Rhodovastum atsumiense: one gene and its partner. The protein of the gene in region 2 interacts with the protein of the main gene of each other region in a pairwise test. Links are inferred from orthologs where the notes say so. Each region holds a gene or a part of one and is shown on either strand. Other genes may lie near its edges.

Region 1 (4,019 bases), 1.6 Mb from region 2 along the record:
TGAAGGAGTGGAAGGGAGAGGTGGTGTTCCTGCACGAGGTCGCCGCCGGCGCGGCGGGACGGAGCTGGGGCGTGCATGTCGCGCGGCTGGCCGGCGTGCCGGCCCCGGTGGTGCGCCGTGCCGGCACCCTGCTGGCCGCGCTGGAGCGCCGCGCGGGCGACCTGACCGATGCCGGCGCGCTGCCGCTGTTCGCCGCGGCCACCCCGGCGGCCGCCGAGCCGGAGCCCCGCCCGCCCGCCACACCAGAAACCTTGCCGCCCGCCGACCCGTTGCGAGAGGAACTGGCGGCGATCGATCCGGACTGCCTGACCCCCCGCGAGGCACTCGAGGCCCTGTATCGCCTCCGGGCACTGCTGCCCCCCGACAGCGTGCCTGTCACAGCGCGCATCGACCCGGTACAATGAAGACGATGTCCCCAACCGCTCATTTGGCCGACCCCGATCCTGCCGCGACCGCCCTGCAGGAAGCGCTGTCCGCCCTGGCAGCCGAGAACGCGGGCGTCGTGCCGCGCGAGGCCGCCCTTGCTGCCTTCCGTCGCCACCTGGCGCGCATCCAGAACCATGTGCGCGACACGTTCGAGCAAGGCGGCACCTCGGGGCTGGGCGCGGCGCGCCGGCTGGCATCACTGACCGACGGGCTGATCGGGGCCCTGCACGATTACGCGCTGTCGCTGCACCCGCCCGCCGCGGCGCAGTCCAACGGCATCGGGCGCCTCGCCCTCGCCGCCACCGGCGGCTACGGCCGCGGCGTGCTGGCCCCGTTCAGCGACATCGACCTGCTGTTCCTGACCGCCGACGAACCGAGCCCCTCGGTGCTGCGCAGCGTCGAGTTCATGCTGTATTTCCTGTGGGACCTCGGGCTCAAGGTCGGCCACGCCACCCGCTCGGTCGCCGACTGCCTGACCGAGGCGAACGGCGACGCCACCATCCGCACCTCGCTGCTGGACGCCAGGCCGATCGCGGGCGACGCGGTGCTGTTCCAGGAATTCGCCACCCGTTTCCGCACCGCCTGCGCCGAGGCGGGGGCCGCCACCTACATCGCCGCCAAGCAGGCCGAGCGGGCCTCCCGCCACCGCCGCTACGGTGACTCCCCCTTCGTGGTGGAGCCCAACATCAAGGAAGGCCGCGGCGGGCTGCGCGACCTGCAGACGCTGTACTGGATCGCCCGCTACGTCTTCGGCACCAACATCATGGCCGAGCTCGCCGATCCCGCGGGCCCGGCCGGCGGCATCCTGACCGAGACGGAAGCACGGCTGGCGCGGCGGTCCTGGGACTTCCTGTGGACGCTGCGCTTTCACCTGCACTACGTCGCCGGCCGCGCCGAGGAACGCCTGACCTTCGACCTGCAGCCGGTGGTCGGCGCGCGCATGGGCTATACCCGCCACGGCCGCCAGGACGGGGTGGAGCGCTTCATGCGCCACTACTTCCTGACCGCCCGCGAGGTCTCCCGCCTGACCCATGTGCTGGAGCCGGCGCTGATGCGCGCCGCCCTCGGCCCGCCGGCGCTGGCGCAGGAGACCGACGCGCAGCTCGCTGCCGCCGGCTTCGTGCTCGCCGACGGGCAGTTGCTGAGCGCCAAGGGCCGCTCCTTCGATCGCGAGCCGATCCAGATGCTGCGCATCCTGCAGGTGGCGCGCGACCGCAATCTCCGGCTGCATCCCCTGGCCATGCGCGCGCTGATCCGCAACGAGCGCCGCGCCGTCGAGCTGCGCGACGACCCGGAGGCGGCGGCGCTGTTCATGGACCTGCTGTGCGGCCGCGAGAGCGAGCACCACCACGCCGATGGCGCGGTGTGGCTGAAGATCATGAACGAAACCGGCGTGCTCGGCCGCTTCCTGCCGGACTGGGCCCGCATCGTCGGGCAGATGCAGTTCGACACCTACCACGTGTTCACCGTCGACGAGCACACGATCGAGGCGATCCACGTGCTCAACACGCTGGAACACGGGGAACTCGCGCAGATCGCGCCGGTCGCCTCCGACATCGTGCATAACCTGCAGTCGCGGCGAGCGCTGTACGTGGCGATGCTGCTGCACGACATCGCCAAGGGCCGCGGCGGCGACCATTCCGAGCTCGGTGCCGAGCTGGCGCTGGATGTCGGACCGTCGCTCGGGCTTTCGGCCGAGGAGACCGAAACGGTGTCCTGGCTGGTGCTGCACCACCTGCTGCTCAGCCAGACCGCGTTCAAGCGCGACATCGACGACCCCAAGACCATCCTCGACCTCGCCGAGGTGATCCAGTCGCCCGAGCGGCTGCGGCTGCTGCTGGTGCTGACGGTCGCCGACATGCGCGCGGTTTCGGCCAAGGTGTGGAACGGCTGGAAGGCAACGCTGCTGCGCGAACTGTATGCGCGCGTCGGCGAGGTGCTGGCGGGGGGGCTGGCCACCACGGAACGCGATGTGCGGGTGCAGCGCGCCAAGGAAGCGGCGGCGCTGCTGCTCGACGACTGGACCGCGGAGGAGCGCGAGCGCTTCCTCTCGCTCGGCTATGGCGGCTACTGGCTGGGCTTCGACCCGGAGACGCATGCCCGCCACGCCCGCATGATCCGCGACGCCGAGGCGCGCGGCGCGCCGCTGACGGTGGAAACCCAGCCCTTGCCGGCGCGCGCGGTGACCGAGGTCACGGTCTATGCCGCCGACCATGCCGGGCTGTTCAGCCAGATCGCCGGCGCGCTCGCCGTCGCCGGCGCCTCGATCGTGGACGCGCGCATCCACACCCTGACCAATGGCATGGCGCTGGATACGTTCTGGGTGCAGGATGCCGCCGGCGGCGCCTTCGACGCGCCGCACCGGCTGGCGCGGTTGTATGTGCTGATCGAGCAGGCGCTGACCGGGCGCATCAAGCTCGGCGCGGAGATCCGCAAGGCGTCGAAGGCGCTGCTCGGGCGGCGCATGCGGGCGATCCATGTGCCGCCGCGCGTGGTGATCGATAATCACGCCTCCAACCGCTACACCGTCATCGAGGTGAACGGCCGCGACCGGCCGGGCCTGCTGCATGACGTGACCTCCGCCATCAGCGATCAGGGCCTGCAGATCGCCTCGGCGCATGTCACCACCTATGGCGTGCGGGCGGTCGACTCCTTCTACGTGAAGGATGTGTTCGGGCTGAAGGTGGAGAACGAGCGCAAGCTGCAGAAGCTGCGCGAGGCGCTGCTGGCGGCGCTGGCCAATCCCGAGGACCCGCCGGCCCCGGTGCCGGCGCCGGCCAGGCGCAAGCGGGCGAACGCCGCCTGAATGAACGGGATCCAAGGGCCTTGTGGCCCTTGGTCGGTCCAGGGCCGAAGCCCTGGTGGGGCGCGGGGCAACGCCCCGCCAATCTGGCCGCCGGGGCTTCGCCCCAGACCCCACCAGGAGGCTTCGCCTCCTGGACCTCCACCAAGGGCTTCGCCCTTGGATCCCATTCATTCAGGCGTGCTTGTGGCCATGAAACCACCGGCGTAGAGCAGCGCGCATGTTCGCCATCCCCCCCGGCATTCCCCGCGCGGCCCTGGTCACCGGCAGCGCGCGTCGCCTCGGCCGCGCCATCGCCCTGGCCCTGGCCGATGCCGGCTTCGCCGTGGGCGTGCATTGCCTTGCCAGTTCCGAGGAAGCCGAGGCCACCGCCACGGAAATCCGCGCCCGTGGCGTCGCCGCCGCGGTGCTGCCGGCCGACCTCGCCGAGGAAGCGGCGGTGCGGCGCCTGCTGCCGGCGGCGACCGCCGCGCTCGGCCCGATCGGCGTGCTGGTCAACAACGCCAGCAGCTTCGAACGCGACGAATGGCACGACGCCACGCGCGAAAGCTGGGACAAGCACATCGAGCCGAACCTGCGCGCCCCCTTCGTGCTGATGCAGGATTTCGCCCGCGCCTTGCCGCCGGACGCGGACGGGGTGGTGATCAACCTGCTCGACCAGCGGGTCTGGTCGCTGACCCCGCATTTCGTCACCTACACCCTGTCCAAGGCCGGGCTGTGGACGCTGACCCAAACGATGGCGCTGGCCCTGGCTCCCCGCATCCGGGTGAATGCGATCGGGCCTGGCCCC
Region 2 (7,955 bases):
GCGCGATCGGCAATCTCCAGCGCCTCGGCGAGGCGTTGTTCCACGAGCAGGACGGTCATGCCGAGCGCGCGGATGCGCCCGACCGCGGCCAGGATGTCGTCGACCAGCCTGGGCATGATGCCCTGGCTCGGCTCGTCCAGCATCAGCAGCCGCGGCTGCGTCATCAGCGCGCGGCCGATCGCCAGCATCTGCTGCTCGCCCCCCGACAGCGTCTCCGCCCGCTGGCGCAGCCGCTCCTGCAGCCGGGGAAACAAGGAGAACACCAGTTCAAGCGGCCGGAACCGATCGGGATCGCCCCGTTTCGCATAGGCGCCGAGCCGCAGATTGTCCTCCACCGACAGGCGGGGGAACAGCCGCCGCCCCTCCGGCACCAGGCCGATGCCAAGTCGCGCCACCTCGTGCGCGCGCAACTTCCGCAGGTCCTGCCCCTCGAAGGCGATCTCGCCGCTGGTCGCGACCTGCCCGGCGATCGCCTTCAGCAGCGTCGACTTGCCGGCGCCGTTGGCGCCGACCACCGCCACCACCTCGCCCTTCGCCACGTCCAGCTCGACGCCCTGCAGCGCCTTCAGCCCCCGGTAGCTCGCCGAGACGTCACGCAGCCGGAGCATATTTCTCTCCCAGATAGGCGCGGATGACCTCGGGGTTGCGCACGATCTCGGCGGGCGAGCCGATGGTCAGCACCCGCCCGAGATTGAGCACCACCGCGCGGGAGACCAGCGGCAGCACCACCTCCATCACGTGTTCCACCATGATGATGGTGACGCCGCGCGCCTGCACGTCGCGCACCAGCTGCACCCCGGCCTGCGCCTCGGTCGGCGTCAGCCCGGTCAGCATCTCGTCCAGCAGCAGCAGGCGCGGCCCGGTAGCGAGCGCGCGCGCCACTTCCAGCCGCCGTTTCTCCGGCGGCGAGAGCGACCAGGCGGGCCGGTCGATGCGCCCGGTCAGGCCGCAGAAATCGATCGTCTCCTCGGCCAGCGCCATCGCCGCGCGGGTGCGGCGGGCGCGGGCGAAGGCGCCGACCATGACGTTTTCCAGCACCGTCATCGAATCGAAGCTGCGCACCACCTGGAAGGTGCGGGCGATGCCCCGCGCCGCGCAGGCCACCGGGCCGAGCCCGGAGACGCGCACGCCCTCCAGCCGGATCTCGCCACGATCGGGCGTGACCTCGCCGCTGATCGAATTGAACAGCGAAGTCTTGCCCGCGCCGTTCGGCCCGATCAGGCCGAGAATCTCGCCTTGCCCGACATCGAAGCTGATATCGACATTGGCGGCGACGCCGCCGAAGGACTTGCTGAGTTCGCGGACCTCAAGCAGCGCGGGCATCGTCGCCTCCCCCTCGCCTGCCGAGCAGGCTGACCAGGCCCTGCGGCCGCGCCAGCGCCACCAGCACGATCAGCGCGCCGTACAGCATCAGGTCGACGCCCCGGCCGGAGCCGCCGAGATAGGATCGCGACAGCTCGCTCAGCGGGATCAGCAGCGCCGCCCCCAGCAGCGGCCCCCACAGCGTGCCCACCCCACCGAGCACCGCCGGCAGCGGGATCAGGATCGAAAGCGTGCCGGCCATGACGCTGTCCGGATCGATATAGCCGACGTACTGGGCATAGATCGCCCCGCCCATGCCGGTGAAGAACCCGCTGATCGCCGCCGCCGCCATCTTGGAGGGGAAGATGCGCACCCCGAGCGAGCGCGCCGCGGTCACGTCGTCCTTCACCGCGCGCCAGGAAAACCCCCAGCGCGAGCCCTCGATCACCCAGGCGGCGATCCAGGTCAGCGCCAGGAAGCCAAGCGCCACGTAATGGTACGGCAGCTTCGCGGTGCGGAACTGCAAAGCGAGCCAGGATTCGCCCTGGAACGGCACGTAGACCCCGGTTGCCCCGCCGACGAAGTCCCAGTTCAGGAACAGCAGCCAGCCGATCTCGCCCACCACCACGGTGGCGATGGCGTAATAATGGCCGGAGAGCCGGAAGCAGGGCCAGCCGACCAGCAGCGCGCCCAGCCCGCCGACCGCCCCGCCCACGACCATGCCGAACACCGGCGGCACGCCGAGTCGCACGAACAGCAGCGTCGAGGCATAGGCGCCGAGGCCGAAATACAGCGCATGCCCCAGGCTGATCTGGCCGCAATACCCGCCCAGGATGTTCCAGGCCTGCGCCAGCCCGGCGAACAGCAGGGTGATGATGATCAGGTTCCGCGTGTACACGTCGCCGATCGGCAGCGGCAGCACCGCCAGGGCCGCCAGCACGATGACGCCGCCGAGCAGCTCGGCGCGGCGGCGCCGCAGGATGGCATTGTCCATCAGATCCGCCCCAACAGGCCGCGCGGGCGGACCGTCAGTACCACAAGGTAGATCGCGAACATGCCCACCTGCTTGAGCGACGGCTCCAGCAGCAGCGCGGTCAGCGCCTCCACCTGCCCGATCAGCAGCCCCGCCACCAGCGCACCGGCGAGGCTGCCGAAGCCGCCGAGCGCCACCGTCACATAGGCGATCAGCGCGAAATTGGCGCCGACATTGGGCGAGACGTAATAGAACGTCGCCAGCATCACCCCGGCGATGCCCACCGCCGCCGCCCCCAGCCCCCAGCCGAGGGCGAAGATGCGGTCACGGTCGATGCCGATCAGCGCCACCGCCTCGCGGTCTTCCCGCGTCGCTTCCAGCGCGCGGCCGAACTCGGTGCGGTTGATCAGCAGCAGCGCGCCGAAGGCGGCGAGGCACACGAGGCTCGCCGCCACCTGCGGCAAGGGCAGGAACACCTCGCCCACCGCCAGCGTGCGGCCCGCCACCACCCCGGAAGTGATGGAATGGAACTCGCCGCCGAAGGCGAACTGGGCCAGGCCGCGCAGGAAGATCGCCAGCCCGAAGGTGACGAAGATCTGCACCATGCCGCGATTGAACTGCACCGACAGGGCGCGGGCGATCAGCCCCCGGTACAGCGTCATCCCCACCCCGAACAGCAGCAGCGCCACGACGGGCAGCAGCAGCAGCGGATCGACGCCCGACAACTCCCACAACACGAAGGCCGCGTACATGGCCAGCATCAGCAGCTCGCCATGCGCGAAGTTCACCACGTCCATCAGGCCGAAGATCAGGCTCAGCCCGGCGGCGACCAGGGCATAGATCAGCCCCATCAGCAGGCCGCCGATCGCGGCCTGCAGCAGAATGTTGGGATCCACCGTGCCCTAGCCGCCCACGTTCCACTGCGCCTCGACCGAGGCGATGTCGAACGGATAGACGGTGCGGTAGACGCCGCTGGTGATCTGCTGGATCACCGGGGTTGCCTCCACGTTCTGGCCGGATTCGTCGAACCGCACCCCCTTCCAGGGCACGATGAGCTGCACGCCCGGCACCGCCGTCTCGGTCAGCGCCTTGCGGATCGCCGCCGGATTGGCCGCGCCGGCACGGTTGATGGCGTCCGCGAGCACCTGCAGCGACGTCACCTGCCGCGCGGTGTTGTCGTTGAGGTCCTTGCCGCTGCGGGCACGATAAGCTGCGTTCACTGCGGGAATCGCCGGCCGGGCCTTGACGGCGTCGCCCGCGTAGGAAGACCGGCTGAACACGCCTTCCGCCAGCGCGCCCGAGGCCTTGATGAAATCGGGCTCCTGGAAGCCGGCAGCCTGGGCCATGATGGCACGCGGGTGGTAGCCGATCTCGTTCATCGCCCGCAACATCAGGATGGCATCGTTGGTGTAGCTGGTCGGCATCACCACGTCCGCGCCCGCCGCCTTCAGCCGCTGCGCCTCGGTCGACAGCGAGGGCGAATTGGCGCGGTACTTGACCTCGGCGGCCACCCGGATGCCGGCTTCCTGCGCCAGCTTGCGCTGCACGTTGCTGGAATCGACGCCGAAGATCGAATCCTCGTAGATCAATGCGACCGATTTCACCGGCCGGCCGGTCTTCTTGCCGATATCACGGAAGAAGTCGAACATCGCCTCGGTGAACATCTCGTCGTGGGGCGAGGTGCGGAAATACCATTTCAGGCCGCGCCGGTGCAGGCTCGGCGAGGAATTGTCCATCGAGATGTAGGGCACTTCATAGCGCTCGGCGACCTGGCTGATGGTCGCCGCGGTGGCCGAGGTGTAGCTGCCGATCAGCACCGGCACCTTTTCCTGGGTGATCAGGCGCTCGGCCTCGGCGCGTGCCTTCTGCGGGTCGTTCTGGTGGTCGGCCATGACCACGCGGATCTTCGCCCCGCCCAGCGCCGGCAGCCCGCCGCCATTGCCCATCAGCATCGGAATCGGCGGGTGCGTCCCGTTGATCAGCTCGGCGGTGGCCTCCAGCGCGGCCTTGGCGTCATTGCCGATCGGGGCGGCATTGCCGCTCATCGGGTAGATTGCGCCAATCACGACCTCCTCGGCCGCAGCGGCGCGTCGCGACGCAGCACCGGCCAGCGCGAGGGCACCAGCCGACATCAGCAGTTTCCTGCGTTCCATGGTCTTTCTCCCCAACGGCGATCCCAGCCCCGCGGAAAGCAATGCACGTGCCACGTTGACTGGCAAGGGAGCCTGTAGGGCGGATCAGCGAAGCGCCATGCGCCATTGCAACCATCTGCAAGGTCGCCGGCTTGCGTTGGCGGACTACGTCCGCCCTACATCACATGACGAAAGGGGAAAGACCGGGATGGGGCGAGCGATGGGACTCGAACCCACGGCATCCAAGACCACAACCTGGCGCTCTACCAACTGAGCTACGCCCGCCATACCCGGTGGAGGCGGGGTCTACGCCGAACGTGCCCGCTCCGTCAACGTGCCATTCGTCATGGCCGTGCTGCCGGCGAAATGCCGGGACAGGCGGTCCAGCGCGGCCTGCAGCACCTCCGGGCGCTTGCAGAAGGCGAAGCGGGCGTAGTGGCCGGGGGCGTTGCCTTCGTAGAAGGCGCTGACCGGGATGGCGGTGACGCCGGCCTGTTCGGTGATGTGCCGGCAGAACGCCACGTCGTCGCCATTATAGCCGAGCGGGGTGAAATCCACGGTCACGAAGTAGCTGCCCCGCACCGGCAGCACCCCGAAGCCGATCCGCGCCAGCCCCTCGGCCAGCAGGTCGCGCTTGGCGGCAAGCCCGGCGGCGAGGTCGTGGAAATAGGCGTCCTCCTTGCCCAGGCCGAGCGCGACCGCCCGCTGCAGGTTGGGGGGCGTGGTGAAGGTCAGGTTCTGGTGGGCCTTGGCCGCCACCCCCGCGAGCGCCCGGCAGGCGGTGATGTAGCCCACCTTCCAGCCGGTCAGGGAGAAGGTCTTGCCGGCGCTGCCCACCCGCAGGCAGCGCTCGCGCATGCCCGGCAGGCTCATCAGCGGGATGTGGCGCCAGCCATCATAGGTCAGGTGCTCGTAGACCTCGTCGCAGACGGCATAGGCGTCGTGGCGCTGCAGCAGCTCGGCGATGAAGGCCAGTTCGGCGGCGGTGAACACCTTCCCGGTCGGGTTCATCGGGGTGTTCAGCAGGATCGCCTTGGTCTTCGGGCCGAAGGCGGCGGCCAGTTCGGCGCGCGGTAGATCCCAGGATGGGGGCTGCAGCCGCACCAGCCGCGGGACGGCGCCGAGCAGCCGTACCACCGGCAGGTAGGTGTCGTACAGCGGCTCGATCAGCACCACCTCGTCACCCGGGTCGAGCAGGGCCATCAGGCAGGCGGTGATCGCCTCGGTGGCGCCGGAGGTCACCACCACCTCACTGGCCGGATCGACCGGGATGCCCCAGAATCGGGCGTTGGCGGCGGCGACTGCCTCGCGCAGCTCCGGCAGGCCGGTCATCGGCGGGTACTGGTTGCGCCCGTCCAGCAGCGCTTCGGCGGCGGCACGGACCACGTCCTCCGGCCCGTCGGTGTCGGGGAAGCCCTGGCCGAGATTGATCGCCTGGTGCTGCACGGCGAGCGCCGACATGACGGTGAAAATTGTCGTTCCGGTAGCGGAAAGCAGGGCGTTCGGCGACTTCACCGCATTTTTCCTCGCCGGCCGGCGGAACGGGACGCGTCCGGCCGGAAGGAGCGGCGCCCGGGAATGGGACGGGAAGAGTATGCGCAGCCTTGCCCCCGGCTTCAACGCCTGCGCCGCAATGCGCGCCCGCCTGCCCCGAAATCAGGCAGCCACGCCCAAGAGGCGGGCGGTGCGCCTGCCCAAGACGGTGGCAAAGCCGGCGCCACGGCACCGTTGCCGGGTGGCACGCTTCGTGCAAACCTGCGCGACCGCTCTCCTCTGGTCAGGACGGGCGGCAGCGAAGGCTCTTGACTCGGCGCCGCCGCCGCAGCCACGGGGTGGTCGATCCAGTAGGAGGGGGCCCGGTCCGCCGGGCCAGTTGTGCATGAAGAAGATCGAGGCGGTCATCAAGCCGTTCAAGCTGGACGAGGTGAAGGAGGCGCTGCACGAGGTCGGCCTGCAAGGCATCACGGTCGTCGAGGCCAAGGGTTTCGGCCGGCAGAAGGGCCACACCGAGTTGTATCGGGGGGCGGAATACGTGGTGGATTTCCTGCCCAAGGTGAAGGTCGAGGTGGTCTGCGAGGACGACGTCGTGGAACGCGCGGTGGAGGCGATCACCAACGCCGCCCGCACCGGTCGCATCGGCGACGGCAAGATCTTCGTCAGCTCCATCGAGGAAGTGGTGCGCATCCGCACCGGCGAGCGCGGCGAGGACGCCATCTGACATGGATCGCCGCCGCAGGACGATGGCCGCGTGCCACTCTCCCCGGCGAACGATCCGGCCACCGACGGCACTACGGAAACTGAGAAACCGGCTTTCGGCCCCTTCGCGAAGCACGTAAAGGGGCCGCTGACGGGGGCCGCGTGGGGCGGCCTCCCTGCGCCGTCCAACGGCGCGTGGACGAGGGACTGAGGAATGGTGAAGAACACTGGCGAAGACGGCGTCGCCAAGGTACTGGAGCTGATCAAGGAGCACTCGGTCGAATACGTCGACCTGCGCTTCACCGATCCCCGCGGCAAGTGGCAGCACACCGCCCAGCACGTCTCGACGATGGACGAGGATGCCTTCCGCGACGGCATCATGTTCGACGGCTCCTCGATCGCCGGCTGGAAGGCGATCAACGAATCCGACATGATCCTGATGCCGGACGCCGCGAGCGCGGTGCTGGACCCGTTCGCCGCCAAGCCGTCGCTGATCATCTTCTGCGACATCATCGAACCCTCGACCGGCCAGCCCTATAACCGCGACCCGCGCAGCACCGCCAAGAAGGCCGAGCAGTACGTTGCCTCCTCGGGCATCGGCGACGCCGTCTTCTTCGGCCCGGAAGCCGAATTCTTCGTCTTCGACAGCGTCAAGTTCGGCACCGGCCCGAACTACGGCATCTACCAGCTCGACAGCCAGGAAGGCCCGCAGGCCAGCCTGAAGGACTACCCCGAAGGCAACATGGGCCATCGCCCGGTCGTCAAGGGCGGCTACTTCCCGGTTCCGCCGGTCGATTCGGAAAGCGACCTGCGCGCCGAGATGCTCTCGACCATGGGCGAGATGGGCCTGACCATCGAGAAGCACCACCACGAGGTCGCGCAGTCCCAGCACGAGCTGGGCATGAAGTTCGGCCCGATGGTGCAGATGGCCGACCAGCTCCAGATCTACAAGTACGTCATCCACAACGTCGCGCACAGCTACGGCAAGACCGCGACCTTCATGCCGAAGCCGATCTATGGCGACAACGGCTCGGGCATGCACTGCCACCAGTCGATCTGGAAGGCCGGCAAGCCCCTGTTCGCGGGCAACGGCTACGCCGACCTGTCGGAGACGGCGCTGTACTACATCGGCGGCATCATCAAGCACGCCAAGGCCATCAACGCCTTCACCAACCCGAGCACCAACAGCTACAAGCGCCTGATCCCGGGCTTCGAGGCGCCGGTGCTGCTGGCCTACTCGGCCCGTAACCGCTCGGCCTCCTGCCGCATCCCGTATGCGACCAACCCGAAGGCCAAGCGCGTCGAAGTGCGCTTCCCCGACGCCGCCGCCAATCCGTACCTCGCCTTCGCGG

The links. The genes of interacting proteins can lie anywhere in the genome.
Region 1: the proteins of NBY65_RS14935 (region 2) and NBY65_RS07280 interact in binary tests that used the Escherichia coli proteins (3 or more experiments, as listed by UniProt). The link is inferred for Rhodovastum atsumiense from one-to-one orthologs.

The regions. Positions count from the first base shown.
Region 1 is NZ_OW485601.1:1,636,998-1,641,016, forward strand. What follows is about bases 1-3,432. They hold NBY65_RS07280 ([protein-PII] uridylyltransferase), read left to right. Parts: upstream 1-400; coding sequence 401-3,232; downstream 3,233-3,432. Other genes in these bases: mutS (DNA mismatch repair protein MutS), read left to right, coding at 1-404. Outside these bases: NBY65_RS07285 (SDR family oxidoreductase), read left to right, coding at 3,450-4,019.
Region 2 is NZ_OW485601.1:3,274,787-3,282,741, reverse strand. The notes cover bases 5,085-7,955. They hold NBY65_RS14935 (P-II family nitrogen regulator), read left to right. Parts: upstream 5,085-6,286; coding sequence 6,287-6,625; downstream 6,626-7,955. Other genes in these bases: glnA (type I glutamate--ammonia ligase), read left to right, coding at 6,818-7,955; NBY65_RS14940 (aminotransferase), read right to left, coding at 5,085-5,922. Outside these bases: NBY65_RS14970 (ABC transporter ATP-binding protein), read right to left, coding at 1-608; NBY65_RS14965 (ABC transporter ATP-binding protein), read right to left, coding at 592-1,323; NBY65_RS14960 (branched-chain amino acid ABC transporter permease), read right to left, coding at 1,307-2,296; NBY65_RS14955 (branched-chain amino acid ABC transporter permease), read right to left, coding at 2,296-3,171; NBY65_RS14950 (ABC transporter substrate-binding protein), read right to left, coding at 3,178-4,428; more of NBY65_RS14940, read right to left, coding at 4,714-5,084. UniProt on the Escherichia coli protein: P-II indirectly controls the transcription of the glutamine synthetase gene (glnA). P-II prevents NR-II-catalyzed conversion of NR-I to NR-I-phosphate, the transcriptional activator of GlnA. When P-II is uridylylated to P-II-UMP, these events are reversed.